Regions from separate parts of the Rhizobium sp. IBUN genome, predicted to be linked through region 3. Evidence: predicted binding sites of a transcription regulator. Region 3 holds the regulator's gene; each other region holds the start of a gene.
What was found. The regulator LexA, encoded in region 3, represses DNA repair genes until DNA is damaged. The targets are predictions, from matches to a motif close to TGTTCNNNNTGTGTTCNG.
Positions count from the first base shown of each region.

Region 1: a site for LexA is predicted at 2,064-2,081, ahead of RHIBUN_RS0108565 (ImuA family protein). Genes of this name have one in related genera too.
Region 2: a site for LexA is predicted at 3,514-3,531, ahead of uvrA (excinuclease ABC subunit UvrA). Genes of this name have one in related genera too.

Region 1 covers NZ_AZNV01000006.1:160,837-166,595, reverse strand. The annotation lists gene RHIBUN_RS0108570 (efflux RND transporter permease subunit) at 1-1,484, shown strand, start outside; gene RHIBUN_RS0108565 (ImuA family protein) at 2,131-2,886, shown strand; gene RHIBUN_RS0108555 (DUF982 domain-containing protein) at 3,566-3,853, shown strand; gene ligD (non-homologous end-joining DNA ligase) at 3,853-4,902, shown strand; gene RHIBUN_RS0108540 (SMP-30/gluconolactonase/LRE family protein) at 5,346-5,759, opposite strand, start outside.
Region 2 covers NZ_AZNV01000023.1:87,315-93,073, forward strand. The annotation lists gene RHIBUN_RS0120505 (GNAT family N-acetyltransferase) at 8-472, opposite strand; gene uvrA (excinuclease ABC subunit UvrA) at 469-3,393, opposite strand; gene RHIBUN_RS0120515 (single-stranded DNA-binding protein) at 3,643-4,182, shown strand; gene RHIBUN_RS0120520 (MarC family protein) at 4,311-4,952, opposite strand; gene gyrA (DNA gyrase subunit A) at 5,179-5,759, shown strand, end outside.
Region 3 covers NZ_AZNV01000005.1:81,615-87,373, forward strand. The annotation lists gene RHIBUN_RS0107160 (methyl-accepting chemotaxis protein) at 1-1,009, shown strand, start outside; gene kdsA (3-deoxy-8-phosphooctulonate synthase) at 1,030-1,875, opposite strand; gene RHIBUN_RS0107170 (VOC family protein) at 1,872-2,756, opposite strand; gene lexA (transcriptional repressor LexA) at 2,956-3,672, shown strand; partial or broken gene RHIBUN_RS33155 (ComEC/Rec2 family competence protein) at 3,653-5,759, opposite strand, start outside.

The sequences.
Region 1 (5,759 bases), on a different contig from region 3:
CGTCGCTTTTCGGCTCGCAGTATATGCGCCGGCAATTTTTCCCATCGTCAGATCGTCCGGAATTACTTCTGTCGCTCGTCCTGCCACAAGATGCCTCGCAGGAGGCGACTGCCGCCCAGGTGAAGCGGGTGGAGGAAATCCTCGCCGCCGACGAAGGGGTTGCCAACTGGAGCTTCTACGTCGGCTCCGACCCGATCCGGTTCTATCTCTCGATGGACCTCAATCCACCCGCACCCTTCCGCGCGCAGGCGGTCGTCATCAGCAAGAGCGTTTCCCAGCGGGACGCCCTGCAGCAGAGGCTGCAAAAACTCCTCGACGAACAGTTTCCAGAGATCATCGCTCGTGTCTCTCCGTTGGAAATGGGGCCACCAGTCGGCTGGCCCGTTCAATATCGCGTCAGCGGCCCTGATATCGTCGGTGTGCGCAATCTCGCCTGGAAGGTTGCTGACGTTCTCCACACCCTCCCGGGCGCCGTTCAACCGCACCTCGACTGGAACGAACCTATCCGGAAGGTCGTCATCAACGTCGACCAAGACCGCGCCAGGCTGGTCGGGTTGAACTCGTCCGTTATCGCGCAGACGCTATTTGCGACCTCCTCTGGCCTGCCGATCACCCAGGTGCGTGATTCCATCTATCTGGTCAACGTTGTCGCACGTGCGACGGAGGACCAACGTGTCGACATCAATACGCTGCGTTCGCTCCAGATCCCGGTCGGTCCCAATCACACCGTGCCGCTTTCAAGCATTGCGACGGTGGAATACCAGACAACGCAGCCGTTGATCTGGCGGCATGACCGCTCGACTACGATCACCGTCCAGGCCGACGCGGAAAAAGGAGTGCTGGCGACTGACATCGTCGATGCCGCCACGCCGCAGATCGCTGCACTCATTCGCGACAATCCCAACTACCTCATCGAGGTCGGTGGCTCCGTTGAGGGTGCGGAAGATGGACTCGCAGCAGTCGTAGCCATGCTGCCGGTCATGGCGGTCATCATCCTCATCGTCCTGATGTTTCAGCTGCAGAGTGTGCAGCGCCTCATCCTGGTCGTCAGCGTTGTTCCGCTCGGGTTGATTGGCGTCGTGCTGATCATGTTGATCACTCGCGTGCCAGTCGGTTTCATCGCCGTCCTCGGCATGATCGCGCTCATCGGCATGATCACCCGAAACTCAGTGGTGCTGATCGACCAGATCGATAGACGGATGGAGGAGGAAGGCAGGAGTTGGCAGGGCGTCATCGACGTCACGGCGCAGCGTCTGCGGCCGGTTTTCCTGACCGCCGGTTCGACGATCCTCGGCATGCTGCCGATCATCCGAGATCCGTTCTGGTCGCCGCTCGCCTTTACTGTGGTGGGCGGACTGGTGGTCGCTGCCGCACTGACGTTGATCTTCCTGCCGGCGCTTTATGTCCTGTGGTTCGGGATTCCAGCTGAATTGGAACGACGACCCGCTCCGATTGCCGAGGCCGTGGCGCAGCCCGCATCCTAGGATAGATTGGAAGGTCGTAACTGTTTGCCGGGCCATAGAATTGCCGGGGCATGTCGCATGTTGCATTTCGTGTTGCGTGGATTGGCCGATGGCGCAGGGAACGCCCGTGTCTCAACATCACGCGACGTGATTGCGGCCGTTGACCTTTTCAACGAAGGCTACCGATCGGCTCAATTAGCGGGCCTAGCCTATTCACTCTTGTTCCGGGTGAGGGAGGCAAGGAAAATGCGCCTCGCATCGGTCAATTCCATCTAAAGCGTTCATTCGGGAGCACCCGGTCAGCCGTCGCCGTAATTGCCAAAAAGCACAGACTGGCTCCGCACTGCCTGACTACGGCCTTCCGGTCGAGTTCGATACTCCGGTCGCAGACGCCGCACACCAAGATAATGATTGGGCCGCGATACTTCCGCAAGGTTCTCTCGTCGCAGGAATTTTTTCTCATTGGTAAGATATCGTACGCATTTGAATTTCGACCGGCTACGGCATTGGATTCGTTCGCAAATCATTTTCATGCCACCCCTAGAAAAGCCGAGCTGCCCATGGTGACCGCGAATAGCCCTATTGACTAGGCTGCCTTACAGGAACAAATGTAGAACACAATCGCTTCCAAAGCGAGATGGAACCCATGAATTGACGAAGGCTACAGATGGCGCATGCGAGCGCAAACCCAGTTATCTCCGAGCTTCGCGAGCGTATTTCTCATCTTGATGGCGCCCTATCGCGACGCAAATGCGCCCTGCCATTTGGTGTGCCGGAGATTGATAGCCATCTGCCTGGTGGGGGGCTGGCATTGGGAGCGATCCACGAGTTCGCGGGCGGTGGTGCGGGGGCCGTGGATGGGGCAGCCGCAGCCCTTTTTGCAGCCGGGGTCGCCGCTCGCACGAAAGGGAAGGTGATTTGGTGCCTTACCCGACCGGACCTCTTCTTTCCTGCCCTTGCGCAGGTCGGCCTTCACCCGAACCGGGTAATATTCGTCGAGGCGGACCGAGAGGAGGATGTTCTCGCGTCGATGGAGGAAGCCCTTTCCTACGGTGCACTAGGAGCCGTCGTTGCTGAATTGGTTCGACTGCCGATGACGGCATCCCGACGGCTGCAACTGGCGGCGGAAAAGTCCGGCACACTGGGATTGATTATTCGGCGGTGGCGCCGACAGACCGAGGCAACTGACTTCGGTCAGCCAACGGCCTCGGCCACGCGATGGAGGGTGAGCGTTATGCCATCGGAAGAGCTTCCTGTTCCTGGTGTGGGAAGGGCTCGCTGGATACTGGAGTTAATGAGAGTGAAAGCTGGCGAGTGTGCCGAGTTCGAAGTCGAAGCTTGTGATTTGTCCGGTCGCATTGCGATCCCAACCTCGGCTGGAACCTGGAGTACCGGAGGAAATCGATCCGCCCATGCCAGTTGAGTTTACCAGGATCACTCATCCAATCCACCTTGCTGGTACACGCCGCGTGACGCGCATGTTCGCCGAGCAGTGACGCCGGGTGCTCAACAAATCCTGTCCGATGAAACCGAAGACGACAAAGGAAATGTCATGTCTGCGATGAAGCAAGTGCGCGAGGAAATTAGTCCAGTCGATCAAGCTATAGAGTGGCACGATGGCGATCTGCGTGCCACGATTGCCACGCTGATCGACGACTGCCGCTTCCTTCGAGAGCAGCTCGATACCGCTCGGAAATGCATGAGCAGCGGTCTAACGCGGGGTTGGAAGCCAAGATCTGAGCGATGATCAACTGTGGGAACTGAGCGCAAATAAGTGGCAGAGCCATGCTTGAGGACCTGCCAGTTGGTGCGCCCGGGAGGTACGGGAATCCAACGCAGATTGAGGCAGCATGGCTCGCTGGGTAACGACACAACGCTCTTTGACTTAGGGAGGACTGATATAAAGAGTTGAGCAATCTCGCAAAAAGCCACATCAGAGTGGACCCAGAGAAGTGTTTTCCAAATGGAAACTGCTGTCCTTCAGGGGAAAGACTAACTCCCATGCGACGCTTTTGTTCCGCTGGACTTATATATTTTCACTCCCCTAGACAAACGAATCACTTGGCATTGTAGTGGACGGAGATATGTCAAGGAGTTTCGCCGTGGCCGTCGATCTTCCCGTGTTTATTAAGCCCCTGCAGGTCGAAATCGATGGCATGGGACGATATCGAAAAGCCGAGACCGTCGACCAACTGGCGGCCATGCTGCTCAGCGGCAAATGGCATCATCGCGGCGGCGACAAATTTCACAGTGCGCTGATGCGATCGGTGGAGGCTTTGGAATTCTATACCGATGCCGATATAGCCAGGGCCGCGTTCGTCGATGCTGCCCACGAGGCAGGCATGCACGTACTTCCCGACGACATCGCCGAGATGAAAAAGGCTGGCTAATGGTGAAAGCTCCTCGTGAACGGCCGTTGCTGGCCGACGACCAGCCAATCCGTTCCCGTCCACGAGAGCCGCGCGACCCCAAGCAGCCTCAGCTGCCATTCGACCCAATGCCCGACCGAATCGAGCCGTGCCTGGCGCTTTTGAAGCCGCGCCCGCCGGTCGGCGACGAATGGTTCTATGAAGTAAAATGGGATGGGTATCGGATCGCGGTCCACCTCAACAAGGGTAACGTTCGCATCCTGACGCGCGGCGGACACGACTGGACGCATCGCTTCCCACACATTGACCAGGCGGCTAAGGCACTGGATGTTGGGAGCGCCATCATCGACGGGGAGGCGGTAGTCCTCGATCCCGAAGGTCGCCCTCACTTCGGAATGTTGCAGAACTTGCTCGGGGGACGAGGTGGCAAGCTTCCGTCCGGCCAGGCGATGATGATGGCTTTTGATCTGCTTTATTTCGACGGTCACGATATTCGCAGCTTGGAACTGACGGCGCGACGCTACTTTCTGGAGTCACTCTTGCGAAACGAGGATGGCGCTATCCGCCTGTCCGATACCATTGATGGTGATGGCCGTGAGATTTTTGCCGCTGCATGCCGGCATGGGCTCGAAGGGATAATCGCCAAGAACAAGGACAGCAGTTATCGATCTGGTCGCCTTGGCGATTGGGTCAAGATCAAATGCGTCCAGCGCGACAGCTTTATCGTGGTCGGATACGAGCCGTCGCCTGTGGCGCGGGGAGGGATCGGCAGTCTGCTGCTGGCTGCTCGAAAGGGGGACGCGTGGATTTATGTTGGCAACGTTGGCACGGGTTTCAATGAAAATAGCGCGGCCGCGCTTCGGAAACTGCTGGACCGCATCGTCAGAAGGCGGCCGCCAGTCGTGTACGACGGCCGCCGGGAGGACATTGTCTGGGTGCAGCCGACCCTCATCGCCGAAGTTGAGTATCGAGCATGGACGCATGATGGAAAGCTTCGGCACGCCTCCTACAAGGGGCTGCGAGAGCACCAGGACAATGCGGCGGTGCTCGAAGTCGGCTGCGATTCATGACCTGGAAAGTAGACATGACCAGCACATGCGACTTTCTCATTGGCTGTAAGCTGGGCGACAATGCGCAAAAGGCGGAGGGGTGCACCGCGTTCGAAGAACGACACCTGGAGAAGAACCCATCGCTCTCAAAGCGAATGAGATTGCCTCATTTCAGAGAGGCCGACAAAGCGCCGGAAGTGGTTCCGCACGCCGATGTCCGAGCGGCCGGGAGCTGGCAGGTTACGGCTGCAGGTGAAAGACGAGCCGCATGGGCTCCTACCGCTTCTCCATAGGTGGCGAACCATAGGCTGCCGGACAATAGGCGGCATCCGGAGAACTTGCCAATGTTCGATCGGTTGCAGAGGCGGAACTAAAGTACGACGGCAATCAAGTTCTGATGCGCGGGTAATACCTCATTCCCGATTGTGCGTGCAGCCTACCTATCTTACCGCTGGCGATGGGATCTACCCGAAGCGATTTGTCCTTCGGCCGCGCTTTCCCATGTTAATGGCGAGCAGGGCGCCTTCGAGCGGATTTCCCCTTACCTCTTCGTCCGTCATCGAAAACCGGGCGGAAGTGACGAAAAGAGTGGAAAGGTCATGGCCGCCAAAAGTGCAGCTTGTTGGCTGGGAAACCGGCAGGTCAACGACCCGGTCCACGCGTCCCTTTGGATCTAAGCGGACGATGCAGCCACCACGGGCGACGCGGCAATTCCAGATGAACCCCTCGTCGTCTAGGCACGAGCCATCTGGAAGGCCACGCTCGAAGCCGGCAAATACTGGAACGCGGTTGCGGAGCATAGAGCCGGCGATCTCATAGGAGTAGATCGTGTTTTGAAGCGTGTCCGCCGTCAGCACGGTACCGTCACCCGGCCAGAC
Region 2 (5,759 bases), on a different contig from region 3:
CCTCTGATTATCTCAGTCCGCCGACTTGCTTTGCCATATCGACAATCACCCATCCTGGCCTATGCGGATTCTCGCGGCGACCCGTTTCCTGAAAGCCAAACGCCCGGTAGAGCGCAATATTCCGTTCCATGCGAGCATTCGTGTAGAGACGAACTTCCGGAAGCCCCCATTCCCGCGCCGTCTCTTCCACCCATCTCAGAATGGCAAGGCCGTACTGGGCGCCCTGAAATTTCGGGGAGACAGCAATGCTGAAGAGCATCACATGGTCTGGGTGCCGTTCAACGACGGCCAGGCCGGCAAGCTCTCCTTGCACCTCCCGCAACCAGACCTCACCGCGACCGATGCGCGGTGCGTAGTCTTCGGTAACGGGAATGGGCGGGCGGCCAAGGAGACGCGTGTATCGAGCATAGGCTTCGCCGGTCAGCGCCTCGACAGCCTGCAGGTCATCGAGCGACGCCGCTCTCAGCATCACTCGGCTGCCACTACAGTTTTTCGTGTGGGACGCCGCTCAAGCAGCTCCTTCAGGAACTGCCCGGTATAGGACCGCTTCTCCTTGACGATCGCTTCCGGCGTGCCGACGGCGACTATCTCCCCACCGCCATCGCCACCTTCCGGACCGAAATCGAGAATCCAGTCCGCCGTCTTGATGACTTCGAGATTGTGCTCGATGACGACGACCGAATTCCCCTGGTTGACCAGCTCCTGCAGCATCTCCAGGAGCTTGGCGACGTCGTGGAAATGCAGGCCGGTCGTAGGCTCGTCGAGGATGTAGAGGGTGCGGCCCGTCGATCGCTTCGACAGTTCCTTTGCCAGCTTGACGCGCTGCGCCTCGCCACCGGACAGCGTATTCGCCTGCTGTCCGACCTTGATGTAGCCGAGGCCGACATCCTTCAGGGCCTGCAACTTGTCGCGCACAGCCGGGACGGCAGCGAAGAAATCGACGCCTTCCTCGACGGTCATGTCGAGCACGTCGGCAATCGACTTGTGCTTGAACGTAACGTCGAGCGTCTCCCTGTTGTAGCGCTTGCCATGGCAGACGTCGCAGGTGACGTACACATCAGGCAGGAAGTGCATCTCGATCTTGATGACGCCGTCGCCTTGGCAGGCTTCGCAGCGTCCGCCCTTGACGTTGAACGAGAAGCGTCCCGGTTGGTAGCCGCGCGCCTTCGCTTCCGGCAGACCGGCAAACCAGTCACGGATCGGGGTAAACGCGCCCGTGTAGGTCGCTGGGTTGGAACGCGGCGTGCGGCCGATCGGCGACTGGTCGATATCGATGACCTTGTCGATGTGTTCGAAGCCGTCGATGCGATCGTGATCAGCCGGGATTTCGCGGGCGCCCATGACGCGCCGGGCCGCCGATTTATACAGCGTCTCGATCAGGAACGTGGACTTACCGCCCCCTGATACGCCAGTGACCGCCGTAAAGACGCCGAGCGGGATGGAGGCGGTGACATTCTTCAGATTGTTGCCGCGGGCGCCGACGACCTTGATTTCCTTGCCCTTCTTGGGCTTACGGCGCTCGTCGGGAACCGGAACGCCGAGTTCACCGGACAGATATTTGCCGGTCAGCGACTTAGGGTTCGCCATGATCTCCTGTGGCGTGCCATGGGCGATCACCTGGCCACCATGGATGCCGGCGGCGGGACCGATGTCGACGACATCGTCGGCGGTCAAGATCGCGTCCTCGTCATGCTCGACCACGATCACGGTGTTGCCGATATCGCGAAGGTGCTTCAGCGTATCAAGCAGCCGAGCGTTGTCGCGCTGATGCAAACCGATCGATGGCTCGTCGAGGACATACAATACGCCGGTCAAGCCGGAACCGATCTGCGACGCCAACCGGATGCGCTGGCTCTCGCCCCCCGACAAGGTGCCGGAGTTTCGCGACAGGCTGAGATAATCCAGGCCTACGTCATTGAGGAAGCGCAGGCGGTCGCGGATCTCCTTGAGAATGCGAACGGCAATCTCGTTCTGCTTGGCGCTCAGCGACTGCGGCAGGACCTCGAACCAGTCTCGGGCGACGCGGATCGACATGTCGGTCACCTGGCCGATATGCAGCGTATTGATCTTGACGGCAAGCGCCTCCGGCTTCAGGCGGAAACCGCCACAAGACGGGCAGGGGGCTGCCGACATATAGCGCTCGATTTCCTCTCGCGCCCAGGCGGAATCCGTCTCCTTCCAGCGACGCTCGAGATTGGTGATGATGCCCTCGAAATTCTTGTGCGTGGTATAGGACCGCGCGCCATCGGCATAGTGGAACTCGATCTTTTCGTCGGTACCATTCAGGATGACATCCTTCGCCTGCTCCGAAAGATCGTTCCAACGGGCGCCGAGCTTGAAGCCATAGTGCTTACCGAGAGCTTCGAGCGTCTGATTGTAATAGGGAGAGGTCGACTTCGCCCACGGTGCAATGGCGCCATCGCGCAGCGTGCGCTCAGGCTCCGGCACGATCAGGTTGGCGTCGATCTTCTGCTGCGCTCCGAGACCGTCGCAGGTCGGGCAGGCGCCGGCTGGATTGTTGAAGGAAAAAAGCCGCGGCTCGATCTCGGGAATGGTGAAGCCCGATACCGGGCAGGCGAACTTCTCGGAGAAGAGAACGCGTTCATGCGTTTCATTAAGCGACTTGTTGGCGGAGCCGCCGGCGGCAGTTTCTTCCGGCGGCAGCGGCTTGTCGGCGAATTCCGCAACGGCGAGGCCATCGGCGAGCTTGAGCGAAGTCTCGAAGCTGTCGGCAAGGCGCGACGCCGTATCCGGCCGCACCACAATACGGTCGACCACGACGTCGATATCGTGCTTGTACTTCTTGTCCAGGGCTGGCACGTCGGCGATCTCGTAGAATTGGCCGTCGACCTTGACGCGCTGGAAACCCTTTTTCATCAGGTCTGCCAGTTCCTTCTTGTACTCCCCCTTACGCCCGCGCACGAGCGGGGCGAGAATATAGAGACGCGTGCCTTCTCCGAATTCCAGCACGCGATCGACCATCTGGCTGACCGTCTGGCTCTCGATCGGCAGCCCGGTCGCGGGCGAATAGGGTACGCCGACGCGGGCAAAGAGCAGGCGCATGTAGTCATAGATCTCGGTCACCGTACCGACCGTCGAGCGTGGGTTGCGCGAGGTCGTCTTTTGCTCGATCGAAATCGCTGGCGACAGGCCGTCGATCTGATCGACGTCAGGCTTCTGCATCATTTCAAGGAACTGGCGCGCATAGGCCGAAAGGCTTTCGACATAGCGTCGCTGTCCTTCGGCATAGATCGTGTCAAAGGCAAGCGACGACTTGCCGGATCCCGAAAGGCCGGTCATGACGATGAGTTTGTTTCGCGGCAGATCGAGATCGATGCCCTTCAAATTGTGCTCGCGCGCGCCGCGGATGGAAATCGTCTTCAGTTCGCTCATCGTCTTCTGCTTCTGTGCTGGAACAAGCCCCTTATTTAGTGATGCCGGCTGGCGAGTCGAGGCTGAATGTCCGTCTGCTGCAAGGTTTTCGATTCGGTTGACAGGATCATAGGGATAAACTAGAACAAATAAAGAACAAAATTCCTTGTGGATGAACCGGCGATGGACACCCATCGCCGGCGCTCTATGGTTTAAGGTGCACCGATTGTTTCAAGCGCCGCCGGGCAGGGCGGCAGGTAAGGTGAAAGTATGGCTGGCAGCGTAAACAAGGTAATTCTGATCGGGAACGTGGGCGCTGACCCCGAAATCCGGCGGACCCAGGATGGCCGGCCGATCGCCAACCTTCGCATCGCGACGTCCGAGACCTGGCGTGATCGCACCTCCGGCGAACGCCGCGAGAAGACGGAATGGCATACGGTCGTAGTCTTCAACGAAGGCCTCTGCAAGGTCGTCGAGCAGTATGTGAAGAAGGGCGCCAAGCTCTACATCGAAGGCGCGCTGCAGACGCGTAAGTGGCAAGACCAGAACGGCCAGGACCGCTATTCGACGGAAGTCGTTCTGCAGGGCTTCGGCTCGACGCTGACGATGCTGGACGGTCGCGGCGAGGGTGGCGGCGCAAGCTCCGGCTTCGGCGGTGGTCGCGGCAGTAATGCCGGCGGCAACGATTTCGGTGGCGGCGGTGGCTACGGCGACGACTACGGCGCGCCGTCGCAATCATCTGGCCGCAGCAGCGGTGGCGGCGGCGGTGGAAACTTCTCGCGCGATCTCGACGACGATATCCCGTTTTGATCGCAGAGTATTCGTGGCATAAGTTGGACGGCGCGCCGCAAGGTGCGCCGTCCGCTTTTCAATCTCCGGGATTGGACGCCCCCCGAGCTTGCCGCGATGGAAGCCGTGCAGGTAACCGGCTTTTTGACCTAGCCGGCTGGCGTCGTCATGAGGGTAGATCTCAAACCGTCGACGACGAACTGCGTGGCAAGCGCCGCCAGGATGACACCGAGAAGGCGTGTCAGAATTGCGCGCCCCGTTACGCCGAGGAAGCGATCAAGTCTTTCGGCGATGAGCAGCGAGAGAAACAGCAGCAGCAGACTCAATGCGATGACAATGATCAATTGCGCCCGCTCGAGCGAAGCCTGCATCGATCCGGCAATTAGGATCGTCGCCGAAATGGCACCGGGACCGGCGATCAGAGGGATCGCCAACGGAAAGACCGAGATATTATGGATATGATCGACGGTGATTGCGGCTGTGCTCGTCTTCTCCTTACGGTCCTGCCGCTTCTCGAACACCATTTCAAAGGCGATCCAGAATAACAGAAGACCACCGGCAATGCGGAAGGCGCCGATCGAGATTCCGAGCACCCCGAGCACGCTGGCCCCGAACAGGGCGAAAGCGGCAAGAATGACAAAGGCGATGATCGAGCCGCGCAGCGCCACCTGTTTTCGCTGGCTGCGGCTCATGCCGGTCGTGAGCCCGAGAAAGAGTGGAGCAAGACCAGGCGGGTCGATCGTGACAAGCAGCGTCGTGAAGGCGTTGATCAGTTGGTCGACGCTTGCCATTGTCTCTCCGTGAGCCCATATAAACACTTGGTTTTTTCGCGATTGTGATGCGGAGAGACCATTTTGGCAAATGGTGTTATTAGGGCGGTGCAAATAACCGTCCCAGAGACTCCCATTGCCCTCATAAGACCGCAAAAGTCTGTTCAAAACCCGTGCCAAAATTAGCGTAGGAACAGGCTTTCCGCTATAAATCTTCAAGTGATTCTAGAAGAGATCGTGATCTGTTTTGACTGAGCAAACACCCCCCGGCGGCGGGAAGCTCCCGCCAGGCATCGAGCCCATCTCCATCATGGAGGAAATGCAGCGGTCGTATCTCGATTACGCCATGAGCGTTATCGTCAGCCGCGCCCTGCCTGATGTCCGCGACGGCCTGAAGCCCGTGCACCGGCGCATCCTTTACGGCATGTCCGAACTCGGCATCGACTGGAACAAGAAATACGTCAAATGCGCCCGCGTTACCGGGGATGTGATGGGTAAATACCATCCGCACGGCAACGCAGCGATCTACGACGCGCTAGCGCGTATGGCGCAGGACTGGTCGCTCCGCCTTCCGCTGATCGACGGCCAGGGCAACTTCGGCTCCGTCGACGGCGATCCGCCGGCGGCCGAACGCTACACAGAGTGCCGCCTGCAGAAGGCCGCGCATTCGCTGCTCGACGATCTCGACAAGGAAACGGTCGACTTCCGCGATAACTATGACGGCACGCTGTCCGAGCCCGTCGTTGTTCCCGCAAAGTTCCCGAACCTCCTAGTGAACGGGGCAGGCGGCATCGCCGTGGGGATGGCGACGAATATTCCGCCGCACAA
Region 3 (5,759 bases):
CGATGCGGCGCTGGCCGCCTCCAAGGCTGATGAGGATGCCGGCCGCGAACGCATCATCGTGAGCCTAAGCCGCGGCCTGGACCGTCTTTCCCGCGGCGACCTCACCGTCCAGCTCAACGAACCGTTCGCGCCAGACTACGAGAGGCTACGCGAGCAGTTCAATTCGAGCGTCCGCACGCTTTCCGGCACAATGAGGGATATCGCGACAGCAACCACTACGGTCAGGACTGGCACCAGCGAAATCGCAACAAGCACGGATGATCTGGCCCGGCGAACGGAACATCAGGCCGCATCGCTGGAGCAGGCAGCCTCGGCGTTAGATCAGATCACGGTTACGGTCAAAAACTCGTCGGAACGCGCCCATGAAGCAAACGCGATGATGACGGTGACGAAGGAAAGCGCCAGCTATTCGGCAACTGTCGTGCACGAGGCCGTAGCTGCGATGGAGAAGATCGAAGCATCATCCGTGCAGATCGGCGAAATCATCAACGTCATCGACGAGATCGCCTTCCAGACCAACTTGCTCGCGCTCAATGCTGGTGTTGAGGCCGCTCGTGCAGGCGAGGCCGGAAAGGGTTTTGCCGTCGTGGCGCAAGAAGTGCGCGACCTCGCCGGCCGCTCTGCCAAGCTGGCGAAGGAAATCAAGCAGTTGGTCGAGACTTCGTCCAGTCAGGTGTCAACCGGCGTTGCCTTGGTGAACCGCACCGGCGAAGCCTTGAACAGTATCGATCAGCAGGTGCTGAAGGTGACGACGCTGATCGAGGCGATCGTGCGCTCTTCCTCTGAACAGACGACCGCGCTCGTCGAGGTCAATGCCGCCGTCAACACCATGGACAGCGTCACCCAACAAAACGCCGCGATGGCGGAGGAAACCAGCGCAGCCTGCCGCGAGCTTGGCAACGAGGCTCTACACCTCAATCACCTGCTCTCTCGCTTCGCTCTCGAAGGCACGGAGAGGACGGCAGGATCGGCATATCCCACAAAGACGAGGTTGGCGCTCGCCGGTTGACAGCGTGCACGTCCATCCATTTATCCCGCCTTGGCAATCGCATCGAAGGCCAGCAGCTTTTCGAGAAGCCGCGGCATATCCCGCAGATAGACCATGTTGGGACCATCCGAAGGCGCATTGTCAGGATCTTCGTGGGTTTCCACGAATACGCCAGCGACGCCGACAGCGACCGCCGCACGCGCGAGCGTCTCCACGAACTCGCGCTGCCCTCCGCTCGAACCGCCCTGCCCGCCCGGCTGCTGGACCGAATGCGTGGCGTCGAAGACCACGGGGGCGCCCATCGCCGCCATGATAGGCAGCGATCGCATGTCGGAGACCAGCGTATTGTAGCCGAAGGAAGCACCGCGTTCGCAAAGCAAGATGTTCGGATTTCCGCTCGAATTCAGCTTGTTGAGGACGTTCTTCATGTCCCAGGGCGCGAGGAACTGCCCCTTCTTGACGTTGATGACGCGGCCGGTCTTGGCGGCGGCAACGAGCAGGTCGGTCTGACGGCTGAGGAAAGCTGGGATCTGCAGGATGTCGACGACGGTGGACACCTTGGCACACTGCTCTTCGGTATGAATGTCGGTCAGGACAGGAAAGCCGTATTCCTTCTTGAGATCGGCAAACACTTCAAGCGCCGTTTCGAGGCCGATACCGCGCTGCGCTGACAGCGACGTCCGGTTCGCCTTGTCAAAGGAGGACTTGTAGACGAGGCCGAGACCAAGCTTGTCGCACAGTTCCTTCAGCACACCGGCGACCATGAAGGCATGCTCGCGGCTCTCCATCTGACAAGGCCCGGCAATCAGCGACAGCTTGCCGGAATTCGAAAAGGTGACGCGGCCGGCGCCTTCGCCGACCACGACTTCGGAATTTGTCTGGCTCATCGTTTCTCCTCGAAGGCGAAGAGAGCGCCCTGTCCGGGCGCGGCCTTCACCAGAATTCGATTGTTCTTGCGCGTATAGGTCATCCCGTTAGCAGCCAATTGCGCTTCTGTCACGGCGAGATCGCCGACTTTGAAAACGATGGCAACACCACGCAGACCGCGATCGTCGGAAGGCGCAGGGATGTCGAAGTAGGCGTCCAGTCCATCCGGGGAGAGAACACTCACTCTGGCATTCGGAGTTGTCACACTCACACCGAAGGCCTCATTGGTCGTTCCCAAACTGTGGGCGGCGGCGCGCAGGAATGGTCCAAACGCCTTGGGGTCGGGTGCCCCAAGCACGATCTCTGCGATCCCAACCACCCCATTTGGATGCACTTGCAGGGCTTTCCGGTCGGCTGGCAGCGGGTTGACACGTTGGCATGTGAAGAAAAAGAAATCGGGAGCGCGCAGGTCAACTGCAAAGGCGAGCTTGAATGCGGCCGTCACCTCCGAGCCACCGGGCATCTTCATCGGCCGCTCGAACTGCAGCATCTCGCCGCCATTGATCTTTTCGGACAGAAACCGGGCATGGTCGCGATCGGCATCCGCCGTCGCAAAGACCACGGCAGACAGCCCATCGTCTCCACATCGGAATCGAAAGGCACGGTCCCGCGCGGTGAAGACATTGCCTTTCTGCGCCGAAGCTTCATGCAGTTCGGCATTAGCGACCCCGAGAGGCTCCAGATAAGTTTCGTCGGCGAAGAATATGCAGGCATTCTCGGTCCCAAACGGGTGCCGGGCGTCGGGCGCGACGGTGAATCCCAGCTTTCCGAGACGCTCGCGTGAGAGCCTGATATTTGGAACCGGCAGCACGATGTGGTCCAGCGGATGTGCTTCGCTCATGGCAACTTCTCCGGAATTTGCGAAGATGTGCGCCGGGCAACAGGACAATGCAACCCCCTTCTACGCTTTCGGTCAAATGAGACGCAAAAACTCAGCAAGTTGCAGGCAAGTTTTACGAAAATTTAGGTACTTGCGGAACACATATGGAACATATAGTGTCTGTTCTGGCTTTGTTTCACGACTCTGGGGTTCAACTTCGATGCTGACGCGCAAGCAACAGGAGCTTCTTCTCTTCATTCACGAGCGAATGAAGGAGTCCGGTGTCCCCCCTTCTTTTGATGAAATGAAGGATGCCTTGGACCTCGCGTCGAAGTCAGGCATCCACCGCCTGATTACCGCGCTGGAGGAACGGGGCTTCATTCGCCGACTGCCGAATCGGGCCCGCGCTCTGGAAGTCATCAAACTGCCCGAGGCATATAACCCGAGCCTGCAGCCCCGCCGCGGTTTTTCGCCGAGCGTTATCGAAGGCAGCCTCGGCAAACCACAGCCAGTTGTGGCGCCGAAGCCAGCGCCGCAGGGTGACAACGGCGGTTCTGCCTCTGTACCGGTCATGGGACGGATTGCTGCCGGCGTACCGATTTCGGCAATTCAGAACAATACCCATGACATCACGGTTCCGGCGGACATGCTTGGCCCAGGCGAGCACTATGCGCTTGAGGTCAAGGGCGACTCGATGATCGAGGCCGGCATCTTTGATGGCGACACGGTAATCATCCGCAACGGCAGCACCGCCAATGCCGGCGACATCGTTGTTGCGCTTGTCGATGATGAGGAAGCGACGCTCAAGCGCTTCCGCCGGAAAGGCGCCTCCATTGCACTTGAGGCGGCGAACCCGGCTTACGAGACGCGCATTTTCGGGCCTGACCGTGTCAAGGTCCAGGGCAAGCTTGTCGGCCTCATTCGCCGCTATCATTGAAGGCAAGCGGCTCGCCGTCAAAGGTGCCGCTTCGCCAATTATACGCCCGATGGCGGATCCAAGGGCGGTCGAGCCTCGTATAGGCCGTCGTGACGACGGGGCTACCTTGATCGTCGATCCTTACCTCAGCGCCACCAAAGCGACGCAAGGTTTCGCCGGTGAACAAAAGTGCGCCTGACCGGCACCCCGTCGTGCGGAGGCGAGCGGGTGTCACGACGATATCGGCCGTATCGCCCGCAGCGCCGAAGTAAGCGGGATTTTCGACGATCGTCACGACGTAGCCGCTATCGTGCGTGGCTGTGCACCAGGCGCCTTTCAGGCATACAAATCGGTTCTCAGCGCTCGTCGCAGCCTGACGTAACGCATCGCGGGCATTGCGCAATTCCACGGCAGATAACCTTTCCGATCTGCCTTGACTGTCCCGCCGCCTGATAGCGTTGACACCCTCCAACAATCGCGGTGGTTGATCTAGCTCCGCGGCGAGCGCCCTTCGCAATTGGTCGAAAATGAAGTCAGGCGGATGCGGCCGGTTCGGTGCAAGGACTTGTCCTCTCACAATCGCGACGAGATTGCCGTCTTCGGCAATGACGATGTCGGGCGGCGGTTCGCTCGGCGCAACCGCAACAAGCGCTGTTGCCAGCGCCGCAATACCAGCGCCGAGGTAGCGGATCTTGGTGCGCAGAATGGCAAGTAAGAGGAACCCTGCAACCGCCACAGGAAAATACCAACCCGGCAATTTGCCGATATCGATATTGCCGCCCCAGGCCGAGACCATCTGGGCAATGGCGATCACGATGTCGAGCCCGAAACCGGCAATTTTCCACGGAATGACGTCGAGGCCAAACGGTGTCAGCAGCATAGCGAACATGCCCATCGGCATCACCACGAAAGAGATCACCGGCATGGCCATGAGATTTGCCGGCAGACCATAAGCGCTGAGCCGGTGGAAGTGCTCGACGGCGAAAAGCGCGGTCGAGAAGCCGCCGATCATCGAGGTCAGCAGGATGCCACCAAAGAAGCGTATGATGAAAACGACGGGCTTTACTGCGGCGACCTGCAGCAAGGGATGTTCGCGCGGCGGCCTTCTTGACCAGATCGCGTAACCCGGGACGAGAGCAAGCGTCTCCGCAAACGACATCTGGAAGCTCGGGCCCAGGGCCTCGGATGGTAACAGGAGTAGGATCACCCTCGCGGACAAGACAATGTCGCGCAAGCTTATCGACGGGCGATCGAAGAACACCGCGGCGAGCATGATCGCCATCATGATGAGTGCACGCTCCGCCGATACCGCGAAGCCCGAGATCATGTAGTAGGTCGTCAGCGCCACGAGCGCTCCGGCAGCGGCAATCTTCTTGGTCGGGTATGCCTGCACGATGGAAACAGGCTCAGCAACTGGCGCAGGCCGACGAAGAAGATGCCGGCAGACAGCGCCATGTTGAGGCCGGAGATTGCCACGATATGAGCCAGCCCCGCCTGCCGCAGAGCCTCGGTCGATTCTTGCGAGATCGCACGTCGCTCATCGGTGACAAGAGAAGCGGCGAAGGCGCCGGTGTCGCCCTGCAGGATTTCGCGGATACGGTCCCCTATTCCGCTTCGAAGCACGTCCAACCAGTTCACAGCGCTGTCCCAAACGGACCGCTGATCGGTGGTTACAGGCGATGAAGCGCTTGGCGCGCCATAGAAGAAGCCATTCGCGCCGATGCCATCGAAATAGGCGCTGAAGGCAAAATCATTGAGCCGGGCAGTGCTGGCCCAGCCGGCGGCGTCAATCGCGCCCGGCCCGTCACCCACTCACCGATGGCGAAAGGTTCCGCCTGCCCTCGCGCGACCATGGAAACACGCTCAGGTGGCCGCTTTATCTCGGGCGATTGCGTCGATGAGACGGAGACGATGTAACGCCACCGGCCACGGCCATCCCCTTCCCGGCGCTCGACACGGCCGATGATCGTCGTCGTCACCGCTGTCCAATATGATGGTCGCCTTGCTCCACGTCTCGAACTGGGCCGCGAACATCCCCGTTACGCAGAGCAAGCCCGCCAATGCGAGATTTCGAATGAGCTTGCGCCCCGGGCCCGCCATCAGCGCGA